3 regions of the Blautia sp. HCN-1074 genome follow, and region 2 is predicted to be linked to each of the others. Evidence: riboswitches for the same ligand, from Rfam matches in the RefSeq annotation. Region 2 holds a riboswitch; each other region holds the start of a gene.
What was found. Region 2 has a riboswitch for FMN ahead of WKT11_RS00275 (hypothetical protein). Riboswitches for the same ligand answer to the same signal wherever they lie in the genome.
Positions count from the first base shown of each region.

Region 1: it holds a riboswitch for FMN, as region 2 does, so the genes downstream of both, WKT11_RS10990 (ECF transporter S component) here and WKT11_RS00275 (hypothetical protein) in region 2, are expected to answer to the same signal.
Region 3: it holds a riboswitch for FMN, as region 2 does, so the genes downstream of both, ribD (bifunctional diaminohydroxyphosphoribosylaminopyrimidine deaminase/5-amino-6-(5-phosphoribosylamino)uracil reductase RibD) here and WKT11_RS00275 (hypothetical protein) in region 2, are expected to answer to the same signal.

Region 1 is NZ_JBBKBP010000011.1:78,101-85,548, reverse strand. Features, by position in the region: gene WKT11_RS10995 (AEC family transporter) at 1-932, opposite strand, end outside; gene WKT11_RS10990 (ECF transporter S component) at 1,261-1,896, opposite strand; FMN riboswitch at 2,083-2,221, opposite strand; gene WKT11_RS10985 (hypothetical protein) at 2,244-2,411, opposite strand; gene WKT11_RS10980 (FUSC family protein) at 2,628-3,692, opposite strand; gene WKT11_RS10975 (hypothetical protein) at 3,924-4,202, opposite strand; gene WKT11_RS10970 (glycoside hydrolase family 13 protein) at 4,395-6,068, opposite strand; gene WKT11_RS10965 (carbohydrate ABC transporter permease) at 6,112-6,954, opposite strand; gene WKT11_RS10960 (carbohydrate ABC transporter permease) at 6,951-7,448, opposite strand, start outside.
Region 2 is NZ_JBBKBP010000001.1:56,466-63,913, reverse strand. Features, by position in the region: partial or broken gene WKT11_RS00300 (aldo/keto reductase) at 1-997, opposite strand, end outside; gene WKT11_RS00295 (TraX family protein) at 1,373-2,086, shown strand; gene WKT11_RS00290 (DUF5684 domain-containing protein) at 2,189-2,638, opposite strand; gene WKT11_RS00285 (hypothetical protein) at 3,218-3,676, shown strand; gene WKT11_RS00280 (hypothetical protein) at 3,714-4,298, shown strand; FMN riboswitch at 4,380-4,513, shown strand; gene WKT11_RS00275 (hypothetical protein) at 4,498-4,830, shown strand; gene WKT11_RS00270 (hypothetical protein) at 5,029-5,178, shown strand; gene WKT11_RS00265 (NUDIX hydrolase) at 5,311-5,925, shown strand; gene WKT11_RS00260 (glycoside hydrolase family 3 protein) at 5,998-7,448, shown strand, end outside.
Region 3 is NZ_JBBKBP010000028.1:23,760-31,207, forward strand. Features, by position in the region: gene trpS (tryptophan--tRNA ligase) at 82-1,143, opposite strand; gene WKT11_RS17265 (AAA family ATPase) at 1,429-2,919, shown strand; FMN riboswitch at 3,005-3,119, shown strand; gene ribD (bifunctional diaminohydroxyphosphoribosylaminopyrimidine deaminase/5-amino-6-(5-phosphoribosylamino)uracil reductase RibD) at 3,364-4,473, shown strand; gene ribE (riboflavin synthase) at 4,454-5,101, shown strand; gene WKT11_RS17280 (bifunctional 3,4-dihydroxy-2-butanone-4-phosphate synthase/GTP cyclohydrolase II) at 5,266-6,465, shown strand; gene ribH (6,7-dimethyl-8-ribityllumazine synthase) at 6,599-7,066, shown strand; gene WKT11_RS17290 (RluA family pseudouridine synthase) at 7,063-7,448, opposite strand, start outside.

The DNA of each region.
Region 1 (7,448 bases), on a different contig from region 2:
GTCACCAGGATTCCACCCATGGCATAGTCGCCGTCTGTGCCGTATGTATTTGCCATCATAACTACTGATGACATTACCGGCATAGCGGATGTGAGTGTCATGGTCATACGGATTTCTGCCGATATTGGAAGTAACCCCAGTATCAGATAAAACAGCACCGGAAAAATCAGCATTTTGATTGCGACGATTCCATAATAGTCCAGTTTGCAAATGTATTTTTTTACATCCATACATGCAAAGACTCCGCCAAGATAAATCATTGCCAGAGGTGTTGCTGTTGCTCCGATTTTTGAGAATGCTGTGTTCAGAATCTCCGGTAAGGCAAGACCTACAATAATACAAAATAATGCCAATACGATAGCAACTGTTACCGGGTTAATTAGCTTTTTAAAGTCAAATGTAGAATGCTTTACGGCACCAACATTTTTTCCACATTGTGATGAATTTTTTGAGGTAGTTTCCACTATATCCACTGTCTTCGAAGTTAGCCTTACCCCGACTGTCCACAGCATCAGCTGGTCTATCATGGTAAATACCGAGATATACAGCATTCCTCTTTCCGGAAAGATACTTGTGACAATTGGAATTCCCATAAATCCAATATTTCCAAAAGCGCTCATAGCAGAATAAAGCTGTTGGTGGTCACCTTGCAGGTGCAGTATTTTTCCTGAAAGAAAGCTGAGTCCAAACAAACAGATATACATAAAGAATGCGATTCCGAGAATCGGCAGGGAGTGGAAAAGCATTTCCTTATCCACTCCATTTACCGTATTTGTAAAAATCATAATCGGCAGTGCCAGTTTGATCACAAGTCTGGAAACGACTTCCATATTTTCCCGGTTCAGCACATGTGTCCGGATCAGAATGATGCCTGCCAGAATGTAGATGACAAACATTCCGATCTGGTTAAGAAGAATATTTAATGTACTCATAAGTCAATTCTCCGGAGTGTTTTTGCCTGTCTTGATTTTTAATTTTTCAATATCATGTATCTGTCCCATTGTTGCTATTTCCTTTCTTCTGCATTCGCATTATTTATTTTTCATAAAGGATTCTTCCTTCATTTTTTATAACTTCTACTAACTTTTTTATTTCTATTCTGTCTGTTTTATCTTACCATATTATCATGCCTTTTTTAAGTCTCTCCAACAATTTCGAAGATTGTTTTTCTGTGCTCAGGCATGAAAAACAGCCGCAGATTCTTCATCATACGGCTGATCTTTTCTATTTAATATTCTATCTGTTGTCTGTTTTTATTTCTCAATCCCCTTTAAGAACCACACGGATTCTCTTGTAGATCAGAAATACAACCAGGGATGTCAGTGCATATTTAAATAAGTTGAATGGGAAGATGATCAGTGCTGCAAATGAAAGCAGACTGTTTACAGAGCTGTGTACTGCGCCACCCATTTCGATGAATGCTTCGATTGGCATTCCAAAAGCTTTTCCATAAGCCGGAAGTAAAACAAATGCATTAATAAAGCATGCAACTATTGCTGTCAGAACTGTTCCGACTGCCATTCCTACAACTGCGTGTTTTCTGCTCTTGACGGATTTGTAGCGGTAGATTAATCCTGCCGGAACTGCGAATGTACATCCGAAGATAAAGTTTGCCACGTCACCGACTCCTGCTGTCATAGATCCCTTTGTTACAAGATGCACCAGAATCTTCACCAGCTCGATCAGAACACCTGCAATCGGTCCCATTGCGAAAGAGCCAACCAGTACAGGGATCTCAGAGAAATCCAACTGATAAAATGTCGGTGCCAGGAACGGAAGCGGAAACTCCAGATTCATCAGAATTCCTGCGATAGCGCCAAGCATGGCTATCTGTGTGATAGTCCTTGTCTTACTCCTTGCCATTGCGTTTCCATTTCTTAATACCTGTTCACTCATACTGTTTCTCTCCTTTGAAATTATTCTTTATGGATATAAAGTTTTATTCGCTGCATATCCTGTTTAAAAGAAAATTCCACAAGCTTCTTTACATGGCAAAACTGTCATATCTCATAGAAAATTTCACCACATAAAAAACCCTGGATAAATCATCCAGGGTAATGAGCACGTATGGTAAAAATATCGCGTGTTCTTCTCTCATCCAGACTATACTGTCGGTTCTGGAGTTTCACCAGATCAGCCGCCTAAGCTAAGCGGGTCGCGGACTATAACCGCCGGTAGGGAATCTCAGCTAATGCTGATCACCACAACCCCGAAGAATTTTCTTTTATCTGCGTTTGATTATACTACATAAGTATATTCATTTCAATACAATTTTCAGATTTTTTACCGGAGTGTACATTGTAAGAAGGAGTCGTATTGTCCGTTGGAATCTCATCGGGTGCAAACAGTTCTATTTTATTATCGAATTCTGTATAATTCTCATTTGCGCCAAGTTCTCTTGATTCTATCAAAGTTTCTGTAATGTTCTCTCCTCTCTTTGTAATTCTAAGTCATGCACCACCAGTTCAACTGGTGGTTTGATTATTTTCTTTTTCTTCCTTTTCTATTATAACTTTATTTTTTACTTCTTTTATTCACTGACAGTGTATATTTATCTTTCCCGCAAAAAAAGCAGGAACTGTACTCAACAGTCCTGCTTTTTCATCATCAGAGAAATAGTTTTCCCCTTATGCAGTAATATTCTTTCTTATATAGATCCTCTCTGCAATCTTATCCACTACCTTATTGCAGATCAACGTATAAGCCGCGCCAAACACATTCGCGCCAATACGAAGTGCCACTGCCGCAGGCATTCCGAAAAGTCCTGCTGCGATAGAGAGTGCTCCGAAAGTGTTAAATGCAGTCTGCCATGCATATCCTGCGGAATATCCGACTCCGATTCCACCAATCATTCCGATATACGGATACATGGATTCCGGAAGTGCCAGATACAGGACAATAAAGAGCAGGCATCCTACAATGTTGAACAGCCCTCTGTTGCCGGCTCTGGACGCACAGTCTTCTGTAAATGGCAGGCATACGGACATGCAGGCGATTCCTGCCCACATGGCTCTCGGCAGTCCCAGAAGATTCATAAATAACATAGCACTGGACACAATCAGTGTCAGTTTCAGATACCATCTGCTCCTTGCTGAACGGATGTCAAACTCACGAAACAGGTCAAGGAAAGTTCTTCTATATGGTCTGTTCTTCTGATTTTTGTAAAAAATCGCCATGCAGATCAGCATTCCTATGAAAAGTCCTGCGATGCGTAACGCATATTCCTGCCCGGTCACATCATATCCCAGAAGGAGTAAATAGCCCAGTACAAATGTAGAATGATTATACATGATCACATTGTGGCATCCAAGAATCATCAGAAGCAGAATGCAGACCACATTGACAAGAAATGCGGCAAATGGATGTGGTGCTGCCATATTTGCCAGTCTTGGCCCCGCCATAAGAATTCCAAAGATTCCTGCAATGGAAATCAACCCATGTGTTGTCCTGATTCCGAAGTCCGCCTGTCGCAATACGAGAACCGCCAGCAGAACTGTAACCCCGACTACACTGTTATTGCTTCCTGTGAGTTTACTGTACAGGCTCACCACCGCAACACAGAACGCCATGACCAGATATACTTTGAAGTTATAAATTAATATGTGACGTCTTTTTTCTTTTGGATCCGTTGTGTTCTTAATAAGCTGCTTAGAACCAACGGAACTCAACTGTAGTTCCTGATAAAATGTCATTTCCAAGTCGTCTCCTTTTTTGTAAAATTACGTAAAAATCCAACGTTTTCACAGAATAACAAAACGCCAAATGATTACGTACCTACTATGAATTTTGAAATAGTAACGAGCACTATACCGCAATTTTCCAAAAACGTCAAGAGTCATTTCTCGCACTCCATAAATTTTTTTACTCACTCAAAAGAGGTATTATTCCATACACCGTTCACATTATGTATCATTAATTACCACTTAATACAATCCCATGATCGCCAGCAATGCCGTGATCACTACAAGGCTGCAAAGAATCGTCACGCTGTTCGCACAGCTTGCCATTCCTTCATCTCCTCCACACATTCCTGTGTAGGCAGGTGCAACTGCACTCATAGGAGCAAAGCACAGTAAAACAAGGGTCTGTCTGATTACCAGGTCAAATGGTAATACAAAGAAGAAAAATACTGCACAGACTGCCGCAAAAATGTGTCGGATCACTACCAGTTTAACGATCTCACCCATATATTCTTTGATCAATTACCTCAATCCTTCCCAGACGGCAAATGCTGTGTTAAGCGCTTTAAAGGGTGGTCTGGTGGATGTGCTGATCCTGGACTCCAATCTTGCTGAAGCACTGCTGAAACTTAGTGAAGACATGCCTTCACAGGAGTAATACATACAAAATACCCTTTCGTCATATTATACGAAAGGGTATTTTTTCAGACTATTTTATTTTTTGTAAAGCACAAATGCCTCATATGGATTCAGGATGATTTTCCTGTCAAATACTTTTCTTCCCATGTTCGTAATCAGGCACTGAGCTCCTTCTGTGAATGTTTCCGGAAGTTCCATTTCCGCTTCCTGTGCACTGAAATTACATACTGTGAGCAGCTTCTCTGATTCAAGCTTTCTTATGTAAGCAAAGATCTGGTCATGATCACGGTACAGAGCCTCAAATTCTCCGTATACGATGATATCCATTTCTTTACGCAGACGGATCAGTTTCTGATAATAATGGAAAACAGAGTCCGGATCTTTTAACTGATCTGCCGCATTGATCTGCCGGTAATTTGGGTTTACCTTGATCCATGGTTTCCCTGTAGTGAAACCTGCACCTGCGGAAGTATCCCACTGCATTGGTGTTCTGGCATTATCGCGGCTTCTGAGCATCAGACATTTCATCATATACTCCGGTGTCAGTCTGCCTGTCTCTGTCAGCTCAGTGAAATAATGAAGGCTCTCGATATCACGGTAGTCCTCCAGCTTATCAAAATAAACATTAGTCATTCCAAGCTCTTCACCCTGATAAACATAAGGGGTTCCCTGCATCATATGAAGGCAGGTCGCCAGCATCTTGGCTGAAATATCGCGGTAAGCAGGATTGTCATTTCCGAATCTGGATACACTTCTTGGCTGATCATGGTTTCCAAGGAAAAGGCTGTTCCATGCTTTTCCTGCCAGTTCTTCCTGCCATTTGATCATGATCTTCTTGAACTCTTTGAAATCATACCGTTCTGTGGTCCATTTGCCATAATCACCACCACCGATTTCTATATGCTCAAACTGGAATACCATATTCAGTTCTTCTCTGTCATCACCTGCGTATTTCTGTGCTTCCTCAATGGTAACTCCTGAGGTTTCCCCCACAGTCATCACATCATATTTGGAAAGAACTTCCTGATTCATTTCATGCAGGAATTCGTGGATTCTTGGACCATGAACACTATACGGACCGAAATCGCCATACAATCCGTTATTCATCTCTCCGTCAGGAAATTTCTGATCTTTGGAAATCATGCTGATAACGTCCATACGGAAACCATCGATTCCCTTTTCACACCAGAAGTTCATCATATCATAAACTTCCCGGCGAACCTTCTCGTTCTCCCAGTTCAGATCCGGCTGTTTCTTGGAGAACAGATGAAGATAGTACATATCTGTCTGTGCGTCATATTCCCAGGCTGAACCTCCGAATACTCCGCCCCAGTTATTTGGTTCCTTACCATTCACCGGATTTCTCCAGATATAATAGTCACGGTAAGGATTATCTTTGGATTTACGGCTCTCGACAAACCAGGAATGCTCATCGGAAGTATGGTTTACAACCAGATCCATGAGAATCTTGATTCCTCTTTTGTGCGCTTCTGCAAGGAGAGTTTCATAATCCTCCATTGTTCCGTAATCTTTGTATATCTTTCTGTAATCAGAAATATCATATCCGTTATCATCCTGAGGAGACTCCAGCATAGGAGAAATCCAGAGAACATTCACACCTAACTCCTTCAAATAGTCAAGCTTCTCAATAATTCCTCTGATATCCCCGATTCCGTCTCCATTACTGTCTTTAAAGCTTTTGGGGTAGATCTGGTAAACAACACTTTCTTTCCACCAGGTTTTCTTCATAAACGTAAGCCTCCTGTTTGCATTTCTCAAGTTTATTGATGTGTTATTTTACTGCACCGGCAACAACACCGTTCATGATCCATTTCTGACAGAAGATATATACGATCAGTACAGGTGCCAGTACAAGCAGATAAGAGGCAAATGCCAGATTATAGTCTACAGAGAACTGGCTCTTGAATACATACTGTGCAAGCTGTAAGGTCTGCTGGCTCTCATCACTTAAGAGTACCAGTGGCATACTGAAGTCGTTCCATGTCCACATAAAGGAAAGGATTGCTACTGTTGCTGTAGTTGGTTTTAATACCGGGAAAATGACCCGGCTGAAAATCTGGATGGGGTTGGCACCATCGATCATTGCTGCTTCATCCAGTGCTTCCGGTATCGCCTTGATCGCACCTGTATAAAGGAAAGTATTCATAGGCAGACCGAAGATAATGTACAGAAAAGTAATACCGTAAATATTATCCAGATGGAAGGCATTCGCCTGTACAACCAATGGGAGCATGATTACCTGGAATGGGATAAACATAGCACTGATAAAGTAGTAGTACATAATGGAAAAGAATTTACTCTTTTTCCTGTTTCTGGTTATTGCATATGCTGCAAAAGAGTTTGTGATCAATGTAAAGAACAGGTTGATCACTGTAATAAATGCAGTGTTAAAAAATTTCTGTGGAAAATTTGTCATCACCCAGGCATCTACGAAGTTCTGCAGACGCAGCTTTCTGGGCAGTGCCAGTATGTTATTCATGTCAGACGGATCCTTGATTGCGATCATCAGTGCCATATACAGAGGCAAAAGAATAATCAGCACAATTCCTATAATAAGAAGAATCGTTACAGGCCAGTTGTAACGTTCTTTTACCTTCGCTACACCCTGTTTCATCCTAACTTCTCCTCTCTCTTCTCAAGTATACGCAGCTGTAACACAGAGATCAGCACAACTACAATGAAAAGCACAACTGCATTAGCTGACTGGTAGGCGAACTGTCCTCCGCCGAATCCCTTCTTATAGATCAGGACTGCAATGGAAGTAGTTGCTGTTCCGGGTCCACCATCTGTCATGGCCATGATCTGATCGTAAACCATCAGGTAACCTTTGGCCGAGAGCACCATATTAATGGTAAAGGACGGTGCCAGAAGAGGGAAAGTGATCTTGCTGAACCGCTTGAATCCTGTAGCTCCGTCCAGGTCAGCAGCTTCATATACATCTGTATCAATAGACTGGAGTCCTGCAATATAGATCAATGTATTGAATGCACATCCGATCCACAGAGATACTGCAATGATTCCCCACATCGCATTGTTAGTACCCAGGATATTCACACTGAGAGCCTTGATTCCCAGAGCTTTTCCAAGCTCCGGAACCAGGTTTGCAAA
Region 2 (7,448 bases):
ACGATATCATCAATCTTCTTAAGTTCTTCATCTGAAAAATCAGTATGTCCGATTATCTTGATATTATCAAGAATCTGCTCAGGTTTTGAAGCTCCAATCAGGACACTTGTTACTTTATCATCTTTTAGAATACAGCTAAGAGCCATCTCGGCAAGCGTCTGTCCTCTTTCCATAGCAATTTCGTTAAGTGCCTGAATCTGGGAAAGCTTTTCTGATGTAAGTGCAGTCTCATTAAGAAATCGTCCGTCAGTGGCAATTCTGCTATCAGCAGGGATACCATGAGGTAGCGCTTCGTAAGAAGTTCCTGTGCGAGAGGAGAGAAAGCTATGATACCTTTTCCAAGCTCATAGGCAGTGTCCTTAAGCCCGTTATTCTCAATTGTTCTGTCAAAAATAGAATAACGGTTCTGGTTGATTACGAAAGGACATTTCAAATAGGTTAGGATTTCTGTAGCCTTTTTAAGTGTGGGACCATCATAATTTGAAAGACCTACATAAAGGGCTTTTCCACTTCGAACGATAGAGTCAAGAGCACCCATAGTCTCCTCAAGTGGTGTCTCAGGATCCATTCTGTGATGATAGAAGATATCGACATAATCAAGTCCAAGTCGCTTAAGACTCTGGTCCAGGCCTGCAATAAGGTACTTGCGGCTTCCCCAATTGCCATAAGGTCCTTCCCACATATCAAATCCGGCCTTTGTGCTGATGAGCATTTCATCTCGGTATGGATGAAGTTCTTCCCTGAAAAGCTTGCCGAAATTGCGTTCTGCACTGCCATAAGCAGGCCCATAATTATTGGCAAGGTCAAAATGAGTGATTCCATTGTCAAAAGCGGTAAAGCACATCTGCTTCATATTTTCGTAGACTCTTGTATCACCAAAATTGTGCCAGAGTCCAAGTGAAACAACAGGCAGCTTCAAGCCACTTTTACCGCAGCGGTTGTAAACTATTGTGTCGTATCTTTTTTGACTGCAATGTACATGTGTATATACCTCCATGATTATATCTTTCTGCTACACTTAGGATATCATATTTTTCTTCAATTGCATCCAGCTCTTCATTTCATCCTCTGTTTTCGCTGTATGCTACTGCAATTTCTCCAACAATTCCAGATGAAGTTTCTGCACCTTAATCTTTTGTTTTTGTATATTCACTCTTTGAGTGGACTTTCCTCCTTCGATTTTCTTTAAAGCTTTATGCTTCATAAACTCTTCTTTTATATAGTTTTTTCAAAACAACTATAGTAATATAGAGTTATCACAATCTTAGCTTCCTACTATTCAACGGTTCCTTTTCGCCATATCCAGTGGGGTGGGTAAAGATGACCCAATAAGTGAATGTAATTGAAGAAATTAAAAAAAGGACTATTTTTTATGAACAATATAAAAGAAAGAATAAAAATATTTTCAGGGGCGCAGCTTAAATACATTGCTTTTCTATCTATGCTTATCGATCACACAAACAAAGCGTTAATCTATCCGAATTTGGATGGAGGAGCATTGAATCGGTTGAGTGACTTTTTTGATATTTTAGGAAGAATCGCATTTCCAATATTCATCTTCCTTCTCGTGGAAGGCTATTTCCACACAAAAAATAAATGGAAGTATTTAATTACACTTCTTGTATTTGGAGTAATATCAGAAATTCCTTTTGATATGTGTACAACAGCTACATTTTTTGAAGCCAACTGGAACAATATTATGTTTACGTTAGCCTTGGTGCTTGCCATGATCTGGCTGATTGATGTACTCAAGGAAAAGATGGCAGCATTGCCGAAAGCTTTATGGTATTTCGTATCATTTCTCATTGTGACAGTATTGTGCTTTGCTGCAATGAATCTGGGATTAGATTATGAACACCATGCGGTGCTGATTGGATATTTCTATTATATTTTTCATGACCGACAGGCACTTGCGATTCCATTTTCCTATCTTTCCATGTTCAAAGAACCATGGGCTTTGCTTGGATTTGGCCTGACACTTACTTATAATGGAGAACGTGGAAAACAGAATAAGTGGTTTAATTATCTTTTTTATCCAGTACATTTGCTGATTTTAGGAATTATAAGAATGTGTCTTAAGATTTGAATATGAAATTTTAAAAAGGACTTTTCTTTTAAAATGAACGAAAAGTCCTCTTTTTGCGTAGATGACTGTTATTTCACAGCCCCTTTTTTATTATGCGTATTTTTATTTATCTGCCCCATAATATCTGTCATCGCCGAAGCCAAGGATCAGCATGAAGATTGGCGGTAAGAAGATAAGGCCAATGGCGAATCCTGTGCCTCTGCCGAAGGCTCTTGCAAGCTTAATGCTGTACATAATGCTGATGACGACAAGTATGATTTTTACCAGTATGACAAGCATGTAGACAGTTAAGCTTTCGCCTGTTTCCAGAGTTCCCTGCAGATAAGAAGATATGATTCCCAGGATGAGAGTCAGCCAGAAATATGCGGGCTGCCATGCGATTTTATAAGAAATATAATCGCCATATATTGGAATAATACTTTTCCATCCGGCCTCTCCTGCTTTGGTAAAGATTCTCCAGTTGGCAATGATCTGCAGAAGCCACCATGCAAATGCAATCATCAGATACATACCGCCCAAGAGCATCAGACTACTGATAGCTATAAGTCCCATTTGTGTTCCCCCATTTCTTTTTGTGAGATATGATACATGTATCATTGGTGTAGAAGTGTAGTTGAGAACTATGTTTGTTCTCCTGAAGTATTTATGCTAAATCCATTAAAGCATATTCTCAGGAGTTCGTCAATTATCAAAGAAGATTGTAAATTTTATATTCGATAGTTGGATACGTTACTGTAAGGAACAAAAATAACGTTTGTTCATAAGTGAGAAAATTATTGTTGCTTTGGCGTAAAACATATACTGCCAGTGAATGAAAAGCTGATGAGATAAGGGTATAATGAGTGTAATAAAGGATGAGTGAATTATAACAATCCTCTAAATGAATTACTGAAGATTGTACATAAGCGAGGTGAAAATTATGGCAGCAATACTTATGATCGCTTACATAGCGGCAGCATACTGGGCGACTAATAAGATATGGTGATCTAAGAAAGTGTATGTTTATTCCAATGCAACATATTTCTACATGACACGTTTTATTATCTGTATGATTGCAGGATTTGTGACGATACCCATTGCACTGTTGCAGACATTGATCGGCAAAAACTGAAATAAGAGGGGGAAAGTAATATGGAAGCACTGGAAGCTCAAGCACAGGCTACACAGGAAAAAGAAAATGCTGTGACAAAGCAGAATATGAAGTATACCATGAGTTCTTCAAGAGGAATTTATTTATCGTGGCTGACGGGAAGGATTTACAGCACAATTTTTGCTGATCACGAAAAGCTGACTATAGATATAAGGCCGGTAAAGAAGAATATGATTCCTGTGATTTATTATGAAGATATTACGGCAATACTTATGAACTACAAAATACCGGGATATTATATATTTTTCATTTGTCTGGCAGTGATTTCCTGTTTTTCCAATCCTGGAATGATTGTATTTGTTTTTCTGTTTATATGGGCAGGCTCAAACCGTAAAATAACAATATGTTTGAGAAGCGGAAACAAAGCAATTGTATATGCAAGAAGAAAGAAAATAGCTACAGCATTTGTAGAGGATATTAAAGAAAGAGCGAAGATATAATTAACAGTAAATGTTACAAAAGAAAAGGGGGATAACTATGGTAGCAAAAACAATTATGAAAAGGATTGCAATAGCGGTATTATCAGCGGTTATTTTAAATGGAGTAATACCTCTGGATAGTTTGAACGTATATGCCTCCGAGAATACGGGAGCAAGCTATACAGCATTGGATCTGTATACATATTTACAGGATCAATGCACTACAGAGTATACATTAACAGAGAAGGCAGAAACTTTTCTGGAAGAACATGATGATTTTTTCCCTGCTTCGCCAGAATTGGCAATACCGGATGAAATGACAGATGCAGAACTGGATTTTCGCCATATCAACAAAAATCCATCCAGATACGGTGATAAGCTGATGAGAATTTCAGAAGCATACGTAATACAGGTTCAGGAACAGGAAATGGAAGAAGGACATTATCTGACATGGCTAAATCTGATAGATGGAGAAGAACAGCAGTATTCTGTTTATTATAATGGAGAATTGGATGACGTTTTTGAGGATGATACAGTAGAAGTAACCGGTCTGCCACTTGGAACCAGTTCATTTGAGAATACCGATGGAGGGGACACTCTTGTTGTTGTATTAGCGGGCTGTAAGGTTAATAATATTGGTTAAAAAGAAATAAAACTCAGAAAAAAGTCACAAATGATATTGAAATAAATGTCTGTATGTAGTATAACCAGACGCAGATAAAAGAAAATTCTTCGGGGTTGTGGTGATCAGCATCAGCTGAGATTCCCTACCGGCGGTTATAGTCCGCGACCCGCTTAGGCGGCTGATCTGGTGGAATTTCAGGACCGACAGTATAGTCTGGATGAGAGAAGAACACGCGATATTTACCATACGTGCTTATTACCCCGGATATATAATCCGGGGTTTTTTATATGTTGAAGAAATCTCGGTGCTGGTTGGCTCATTTGCAATGGAACCGATCGCAGGTGTACTGATCGAGCTGGTGAAGATTCTTGTGCATCTGGTAACAAAGGGATCTGTGACAGCAGATGTAGGTGATGTGGCAAACTTCATCTTTGGATGTACATTTGCAGCAATGATCATTTTCCCATTCAGTATATTTAAATATACACTGACATCTCTGATCGTATTCTTTATTTATAAGAGAATCCGTGTAGTTCTTAAGGGAGATTGATTTTATATCTGATAAAGAATAAATTGGCAGTCCAATAAATATAAAAGAAGAACAGTCGTATGAGGAAAAATCTACGGCTGTTTTTCTTTTTGACGGGTAAAAAATAATTATGGAAATTGGCAGACGGACTTAAAAAAGATAAGATAATATGGTAAGATAAAGCAGACAATATAAACACCTGAATGTGAGGTTTATAAAATGAATGATACAGGAATCAGACCGGAAGTTATAGAAGAAATCCGAAACCTTGCGCAAAAATATGATATTGTAAATCTTGATCGTGACATGCAGGATGAGTTAAGAGAAGCTATAGAGAAGGAGGGGCGGGTTTTGTATGAGAAAGTATGAAAATTGCGTTAGGAATTATAGCTGATGCAAAAGAAGAGTTTTATCAGATGTTTTGTAAATTGAAAACAGAGATAGAAGAAAACTGGCTGTGATAATCAACAGAGGGATAGAAAGCGAAAGGAAGTATCCATTATGGGACAGATACACAATATTGAGAAACTGACAGACTGTAAATTTTTGAATTTGTATCATTTAAATGCAACAAGCATTCATAATACTCCTGTGTCATATTTTGTGGCATCACGTGCGAAGAGTATTAACGAATTAAAGATAAAAACAGGTAAAAACACTCCTGATGGCGTGATCATTTACAGTCTTTACGGAGAGAAAAAAGACAGGGTTGTATTGGTACGTCAGTACAGATATGCAATCGGCGGATACATCTATGAATTCCCGGCAGGTCTGGTAGAACCGAACGAAGAATTCCATGAAGGTGCAGTAAGAGAAATGTATGAGGAAACAGGACTGAAATTCACACCTCTGAAAGTAGATCCGGCATTCGAGAAACCTTATTTCACAACGGTTGGCATGACAGATGAATCCTGCGCAACTGTTTACGGTTACGCGGAAGGCGGGATCAGTAAAGCGGCACAGGAGGATTCCGAAGAAATCGAAGTTGTGCTTGCTGACAGAGAAGAAGTAAAGAGAATCCTGAAAGAGGAAAATGTAGCGATCATGTGTGCATATCAGCTTATGCATTTCCTTCAGGATGAAGAACCTTTTGCATTTTTGAAGGAAGAACTTTAACCAAATCAAGCAAATAACGAAGCAGATGATTTTATCTGCTTGACTAAGGAGAATTAAAGGAGGATTACACTAATGGAAAAATGGCAGAGAAGCTTTTTCCAGCCGGTACTTCCGCTGGGAGAAGATGGACGAAGAGTTACAGGAAGTAAAGAAAACATTGCACTTTCCAGAATGGCAGCAGGAGAGGGAATGGTCCTTCTGAAAAACGAGAAAAACACACTTCCTATCCGGAGAGGGACGAAAGTCGCGCTCTTTGGCAAGGGCACTGTAGATTACGTAAAAGGAGGCGGAGGAAGCGGCGATGTAACTGTAGAATACATCCGTAATCTTTACGAGGGCATGAAGATTAAAGAGGATGAGGGAAAAGTAGAAGTTTTCGATAAACTTGCGAAATATTATGCGGAAGATATTCAGAAACAGTACGCAGATGGTGCAGTACCGGGTATGACAGTTGAGCCGGAGCTTCCGGATGAACTTCTGAATGAAGCGCGAGAATATACAGATACTGCAATAATTACCATTTGTCGTTTTTCAGGTGAAGGATGGGACAGAAAATGTGAAGCTGCACAGGATGGATACGTTCTTGACGGAGAGGAGAAAAGAAACTCCGAGCTGTCAGCGAAGATTTTTGAAAACGGTGATTTCTGCCTGACAAATGCAGAGAATGTCATGGTAGAGAAAGTAAAGAAAGCATTCCCACATGTAATCGTAGTGATGAATGTTGGCGGTATCGTGGACACGAAATGGTTCAGAGACTGTGATGAGATTCAGTCAGTACTGATGGCATGGCAGGGCGGAATAGAAGGTGGTCTTGCAACAGCAGATATACTCTGTGGTGATGTCAATCCGTCTGGTAAATTGTCCGATACTTACGCAAAAGATCTGGAAGACTATCCATCAACAGCAAACTTCCATGAGTCTGCATTCTATGTAGATTACACAGAAGATATTTATGTAGGATACCGTTATTTTGAAACAATTCCGGGTGCAGCGGAGAGAGTAAATTATCCGTTTGGGTTTGGACTGTCCTACACAGATTTCGATTGGAAAGTAACAGGTGCTTCTGAAGAAAACGGTGTGATCACGGTCCTTGCAGAAGTAACTAACACAGGAAAAACAGCAGGAAAAGAAGTTATCCAGCTTTATTACGGAGCGCCACAGGGGAAACTTGGAAAGCCTGCGAAAGTACTGGGAGCATTCAAAAAGACCAGTCTTCTTCAGCCGGGTGAACGTCAGATCCTTACCCTGGAACTTCCTGTGAATCAGATGGCATCCTACGATGATCTGGGTAAAGTATGCAGATCAGCCTATGTTCTGGAGGCAGGAGAATATGCGATCTATATCGGTACAAATGTAAGAGATGCAGAAAAGATCGACTTTACATATGTAGTAAAAGAAGACACAGTAACTGAGCAGTTAAGCCAGAAGGCAGCGCCATATCATCTTCAGAAACGTATGCTTGCAGACGGCTCTTATGAGGAACTTCCACAGCGTGAATATGTGGAAGAAGAAGGACTTCCGAG
Region 3 (7,448 bases), on a different contig from region 2:
AATAAAATAATGCTAAGCAAAGAACAGGTTCAGACACGAATAATATATTTCGTATCTGAACCTGTTTTATATCCTGGGAAATTATTTAATCAGGCTATTATCGTCAAAGTAGTTAATCTGCATAGCAGAACGTACATCATGAAGTGTCTGAGCAGCTTTTGCCTCAGCAACTTTACTTCCTTCTTTGAGGATATCATATACATCATCGAGATGCTGTTCCCAATATTTACGTCTTTCGCGGATTGGAGAAAGCTCTGCCTGAAGTACTTTGTTCAGGAATTTCTTAACTTTAACATCACCCAGACCGCCATGTGTATAGTGAGCTTTCAGTTCATCCAGGTTCTGATATTCTGGCAGGAATTCTGCGAAATATTCCGGTTTGCAGAAAGCATCCAGATAGATAAATACCGGGTTTCCTTCCACACGGCCAGGGTCTTCCACACGAAGATGATTCGGATCAGTAAACATGGACATAACTTTCTTCTTGACATCTGCCTCTTCATCAGCAAGATAGATGCAGTTTCCGAGAGATTTGCTCATTTTTGCTTTGCCATCGATACCTGGCAGACGTAAGCAGGCTTTATTGGATGGAAGAATGATCTCTGGTTCTGTCAGAGTTTCGCCATAAACAGTATTGAACTTGTGTACGATTTCCTTACACTGTTCAAGCATCGGAAGCTGATCCTCTCCAACCGGAACAGTAGTAGCGCGGAATGCAGTGATATCTGCTGCCTGGCTGATCGGATAACAGAAAAATCCAACAGGAATGCTGGCTTCAAAATTACGCATCTGAATCTCAGATTTAACAGTTGGGTTACGCTGTACACGTGCTACAGTCACAAGATTCATATAGTAGAAAGTGAGTTCTGTAAGCTCCGGAACCATAGACTGGATAAAGATTGTGGATTTCTCAGGATCAATACCACATGCAAGGTAATCCAGTGCAACCTGAAGGATATTCTGGCGAACTTTCTCAGGGTGTTCAGCATTATCTGTTAATGCCTGTGCATCTGCGATCATAATATAAATTTCATCATATAAGCCGGAGTTCTGTAAACGAACACGCTCGGATAATGAACCAACATAATGTCCAACATGAAGGCGGCCGGTTGGACGGTCACCGGTTAAAATAATTTTGCTCATTTTGCTCTCCTAAAAGTAAATTCCGATTTTCCAGAGAATATCTGGAAATTCTCAGTTATCCCTATTATAAAGCCTGCGGATGTTACCGTCAATGATTTTGGTGGAATAAATGAGGATATAATGTTACTGTGAACGGAGTGAACATTAACGATATAATTTCTTGAATAATTATGCAATAAATACATTTACAGAATTGATTAAAAGAAAAGATTCTGCTAGAATAATAAAGAGTTGTACATAAAAAATTACACACTGATTAAGGATAAAATAAAAGGAGTATTTACCATGCCAGTATTTGATTTCAGCGGTGCTTCAGACAAGAAACCAGGTGTACAGTCTGAATGTACCTACACTACTTTCCAGTCTAATGAAAAGGAGACTTCCCCTGAGAAACCGATCATGATTCTGGATAACAGCAGCCGTCAGTGGAAACATCATTCCTGCGGTATTTTTACTAATCCGATTAAACGTACATCTTTTGAATTTAAAGAGGATGACGGAGTTTTCAGTGCAGATATCATCAGTATTGATTCAAGATTTGTAAGTCTTCTGAAATGGCTTGGGGAGAATCATATCAATGTGCGCCTTTCAGGAGAAAATAAAGAGAATGGTTATGCAGTTTATAAGATTCGTGAAACTGCTTTTGGCGGCGGCACGAAACTTTCCGCAGAGGACGGATTTCTTCAGTTTATGATCGAGAGACTTCTTGCAAGCAGTGCACCTGCAGAGATTGTTGAGGATGAAGATGAGGAAGAAACAGGGGACGAGATGAAGCTAACAAGCATTCAGAGCATCATTGATTTTATGACCTGCGCAGGCAGAACCCTGCCGGACAATATCCGCCTCTGGGCGAGAAGAAATCTTGCAGTTGCCCGTTCTCATGAGGTATCATCGGAGGAGAGACGCCATGCTCAGAGAGCACTTTCCATTATGATGAATGTACAGTGGAAGAGTAACTACTTTGAGGCAATCGATCCTCAGGAAGCCCGCAGGATTCTTGATGAGGAACTCTACGGAATGGAATCTGTAAAGCAGCGTATCATTGAAACCATCATCCAGATTAACCGTACCCATACACTTCCTGCATACGGACTTCTCCTTGTAGGCCCTGCAGGTACAGGTAAATCCCAGATTGCATACGCAGTTGCCCGTATCCTGAAACTGCCTTGGACAACTCTGGACATGAGTTCCATCAATGATCCGGAACAGCTTACAGGAAGTTCCAGAATCTATGCAAACGCAAAGCCCGGAATCATCATGGAAGCTTTCTCAGCAGCAGGAGAATCCAACCTTGTATTTATTATCAACGAGCTTGATAAAGCAGCGTCAGGTAAGGGCAACGGAAACCCTGCAGACGTACTTCTTACTCTGCTTGACAACCTTGGATTTACAGATAACTATATGGAATGTATGGTGCCCACAGTGGGCGTTTATCCTATTGCTACGGCAAACGATAAATCTCAGATCAGTGCACCTCTGATGTCCCGTTTCGCGGTGATCGATATCCCGGATTATACATCAGAAGAGAAGAAGATCATCTTCTCCAAATACGTTCTTCCGAAAGTTCTGAAACGCATGAGCCTCAAGGCAGAAGAATGCGTAGTAACAGAAGATGGTCTGAATGCCATCGTTGAATTGCATAAAAATACAAGCGGTATTCGTGATCTGGAACAGGCAGCAGAGCATATCGCAGCCAATGCCCTGTACCAGATCGAAGTAGATCACCTGACAGGTGTGACATTTAATGCAGAGATGGTAAGAGGGTTACTTTCCTGAAAAAAATCTTGACAGAGATAAAAGTTGAGAGTATACTGTCAGATATCAGCAAGGTAAATCGTAAAAATTGCTGATAAAAATAAAATAAGATCTTCAGGGCAGGGTGCAAGTCCCTACCGGTGGTAAAGCCCACGAGCCGTAAGGCATGATTCGGTGCGATTCCGAAGCCGACAGTACAGTCTGGATGAAAGAGGATAACAGTAGAGATACAGAAGAATTAACTGATCTGTGAAAGCTGACTGCTCTGGAATAATTAATTTATTCCAGAGCTTTTTTATATCAATTAAAGTGATTTCAGTGATGAAATAAAGAGTCAGATTCATCGGAAGATAATTCATATCAAATATTAATTACCAAGCCCTGGATGTTGAAAAACACCGGGGCTTTATTTTATGGGATTTTTATAAAAGAGCAGGAGATGATGGATTGAAAAATATAACGGATATGGAACAGGACAGGCAGTACATGAAAATGGCTTTGGAACTGGCGCAAAAAGGAATGGGTTTTACAGCACCTAATCCGATGGTAGGTGCTGTGATCGTTAAAAACGGAAGGATCATCGGTCAGGGATATCACAGAAAATACGGTGAACTCCATGCGGAGAGAGAAGCTCTGGCAGCATGTACGGAAGAACCTGAAGGAGCATCTATATATGTTACTTTAGAGCCCTGCTGCCATTATGGAAAACAGCCTCCATGCGTGAATGCAATCCTGGAGGCCGGAATCAGACGCGTGATCATCGGATCATCAGATCCTAATCCACTGGTTGCAGGAAAAGGAATCCGGATTTTGAAGGATCATAGAATTGAAGTAACAGAAAATATTTTAAAAGAAGAGTGTGATAAATTGAATGAAGCATTCTTTTATTACATCCAAAATAAAAAACCGTATGTGGTCATGAAATATGCAATGACTATGGATGGAAAAATTGCCGCTTATACAGGAGAATCCAAATGGGTGACAGGAGAAGCTGCCAGAATTCATGTACAGAAACAGCGACTGAAATATACAGGAATTATGGTTGGGGTGGGAACTGTGCTGGCAGATGATCCGATGCTTACCTGCAGACTGGAAAACAGCAGAAATCCTGTGCGTATTATCTGCGATTCCCATCTGAGAACACCACTGACATCTAAGATTGTAAGAACAGCAGCGACAATTCCTACAATCATTGCAAGCATCAGTAAAGACCAGCAGAAGATAAAGAATTATGAAGAACTGGGATGCCAGGTTCTGTATGTTCCGGAGAAAAACGGACACATAGATTTAAACAGATTAATGGAACTTCTGGGAGCTGAAAAGATAGACAGTATCTTGCTGGAAGGAGGAGGTTCTTTAAACTGGTCAGCACTGGAAAGCGGTATTGTTCAGAAAGTTCAGACCTATATAGCACCCAAACTTTTAGGAGGCGAAGAAGCAAAGACGCCGGTGGAAGGAAAAGGATTTCCTGATCCTGCCAGCGCAGTATTATTAAAAAACAGCGAAATAATCAGACTGGGAGATGATTTTCTCATAGAGAGTGAGGTGAAGAGAAATGTTTACGGGAATTGTTGAAGAACTGGGAACTGTAAAAAATATAAAAAAAGGAGCTAATTCAGCGGTATTTACGATACGGGCAGAGAAAATTCTGGATGATCTGAAAACAGGGGACAGTGTAGCTGTAAATGGAATCTGCCTCACTGTAACTGCATGTCTGGAAGATGGTTTTACAGCAGATGTGATGCATGAGACATTGAATCGTTCTGCGCTGATTCAGCTTTCTTTGGGACAGCATGTAAATCTGGAAAGGGCAATGCCTGCAAATGGAAGATTTGGAGGACACATTGTTGCCGGGCATGTGGATGGAACAGGAAAAATCACGGAAATTCGCAGAGATGATAATGCTGTCTGGTACACCATTCAGGCTTCACCACAAATTATGAAATATATTGTGACAAAAGGTTCTGTAACAGTTGATGGAATCAGTCTTACAGTGGCAAAAGTCTCAGAAACAGACTTTTCCATTTCTGCAATTCCTCATACAGTAAAGATTACAGTCCTCGGAGAACGCAAAGAAGGAGATATCGTTAATCTTGAGACAGACATAATTGGAAAATACGTGGAAAAATTAATAACGCCTGTGAAAGAACAGCCGACAAAAAGTAATATTACACGGGATTTTCTGAATAAGTATGGCTTTTGACAGAATTAATCACAAAGCGGTTATTCGATTGATGCAGAACTGTACAGTGGATGTTTTATCTGCCTGACACGAACCAGATAAGCAGCCAATACGAATGATTTTGCCCTCTTAACAACAGAAAAATATATTGTATCAGAAAAATACATTGCATAAGGAGAGAAAAAATGAACGGATTTGATTCAGTAGAAGAAGCTCTGGAAGAACTTCGGAATGGAAAAATTATTCTGGTAACGGATGATCCGGACAGAGAAAATGAAGGAGATTTTATCTGTGCGGCAGAGTTTGCCACAACAGAAAACATTAACTTTATGGCTACTCATGGAAAGGGACTTATCTGCATGCCGATGTCAGAGGAATATGCCAGAAAACTGCAGTTTCCACAGATGGTAGAGGAAAATTCTGATAATCATGAAACTGCTTTTACGGTTTCTGTAGATCATATCAGTACCAGTACAGGAATCTCCGCAGCGGAACGATCTGTTACTGCCATGAAATGCGTGGATGAGAATGCAAAACCCGAAGATTTCAGACGTCCCGGACATATGTTTCCGCTTCTGGCAAAGAAGAATGGTGTACTGGAAAGAAATGGACATACAGAAGCAACGGTAGATCTCTGCAGACTTGCAGGGTTAAAACAGTGTGGGCTTTGCTGTGAAATTATGAGAGAAGACGGTACTATGATGCGGACCTCTGAGCTGCGGGAGCTTGCCGTAAAGTGGAATCTGAAATTCATAACGATCAAAGATATTCAGAACTACCGTAAATGCCATGATGTTCTGGTGGATCGCGTGACGACTACAAAAATGCCTACCAAATATGGAGAATTTATGGCATATGGATTTGTAAACCGTCTTAATGGTGAACATCATGTGGCTCTGGTAAAAGGTGAAATCGGAGACGGAAAAAATGTACTGTGTCGTGTGCATTCGGAGTGTCTGACAGGAGATGTTTTTGGATCTCAGCGTTGCGACTGCGGACAGCAGTTTGCTGCAGCTATGTCTCAGATTGAGGAAGAGGGAAGGGGAATACTTCTTTATATGAGACAGGAAGGAAGAGGAATCGGACTGATCAATAAACTTCGTGCCTATGAACTTCAGGAACAGGGCATGGATACACTGGAAGCAAATCTGGCACTTGGATTTGCGGGGGATGAAAGAGAATACTATATTGGTGCGCAGATTCTGAGAAATCTGGGAGTAAAAGAGCTGCGCCTGCTGACAAATAATCCGGATAAGGTTTATCAGTTGGAGGAATTTGGAATCAGGATCAATCAGAGAGTTCCGATCCAGATGAATGCCACAGCATATGATCTGCGCTATCTTAAAACAAAACAATTACGGATGGGGCATATTCTGAAGTATTAAATAAGAGTGCAGGCTCTTTTTGATAAACTGCCGAGCAGTTATTCCGTGTAGAACTGCGTGGCAAAGAGGACGATTTTTGAAAAAAACCTGTATAGGTTAAAAATATAAATTTACAGATGAAAGGACTAAAAAAATGAAAACATTAGAAGGAAAATTAGTATCAGAAGGAATGAAAGTAGGAATTGTAGCAGCACGTTTCAATGAATTTATTACCTCTAAACTGGTAGGCGGTGCAATGGATGGACTGACACGACACAATGTAAAAGAAGAAGATATTCAGGTAGCGTGGGTACCAGGTGCTTTTGAAATCCCACTGATCGCGTCTAAAATGGCAAAAAGTGGAAAGTATGATGCGGTTATCTGCGTAGGTGCTGTGATTCGTGGAAATACCAGTCATTATGATTATGTATGCAATGAGGTTTCCAAAGGGATTGCATCAGTATCACTGGAAACAGGAGTTCCGGTATTATTCGGAGTACTTACCACAGAAAACATCGAGCAGGCAATTGAACGCGCAGGTACAAAAGCAGGAAATAAAGGCTATGACTGTGCACTCAGTGCCATTGAAATGGTAAATCTGATCAAAGAATTTGAAGCTTAAATAGACAACAGATCAGACCCTGAAAGTGAAACCAGTTCACGAAAATCGAAAGGTAATGGTGCTTCCAGAAGGAGCATTTCATCTCTGAAAGGATGCTGAAAAGAAACTTTCCATGCATGAAGGGCTGCCCTGGAAAAGGAAGCACAGGAAGATATTTTATCGTCTGAATGATAAAGAGTATCTCCAAGCAAAGGATGTCCTGTGGATGCCATATGGACACGGATCTGGTGGGTACGTCCGGTATCCAGCTTAAGTGTGATAAGCGACCAGTCCTGACTGGAAAAAAGAGTATGATAATGAGTAACTGCTGTTTTGATTTTTCCCGATAATGCAGATGAATGTAAGGAAAGATCAGCAGCAGTTTTCATTTTCAGATGATTCT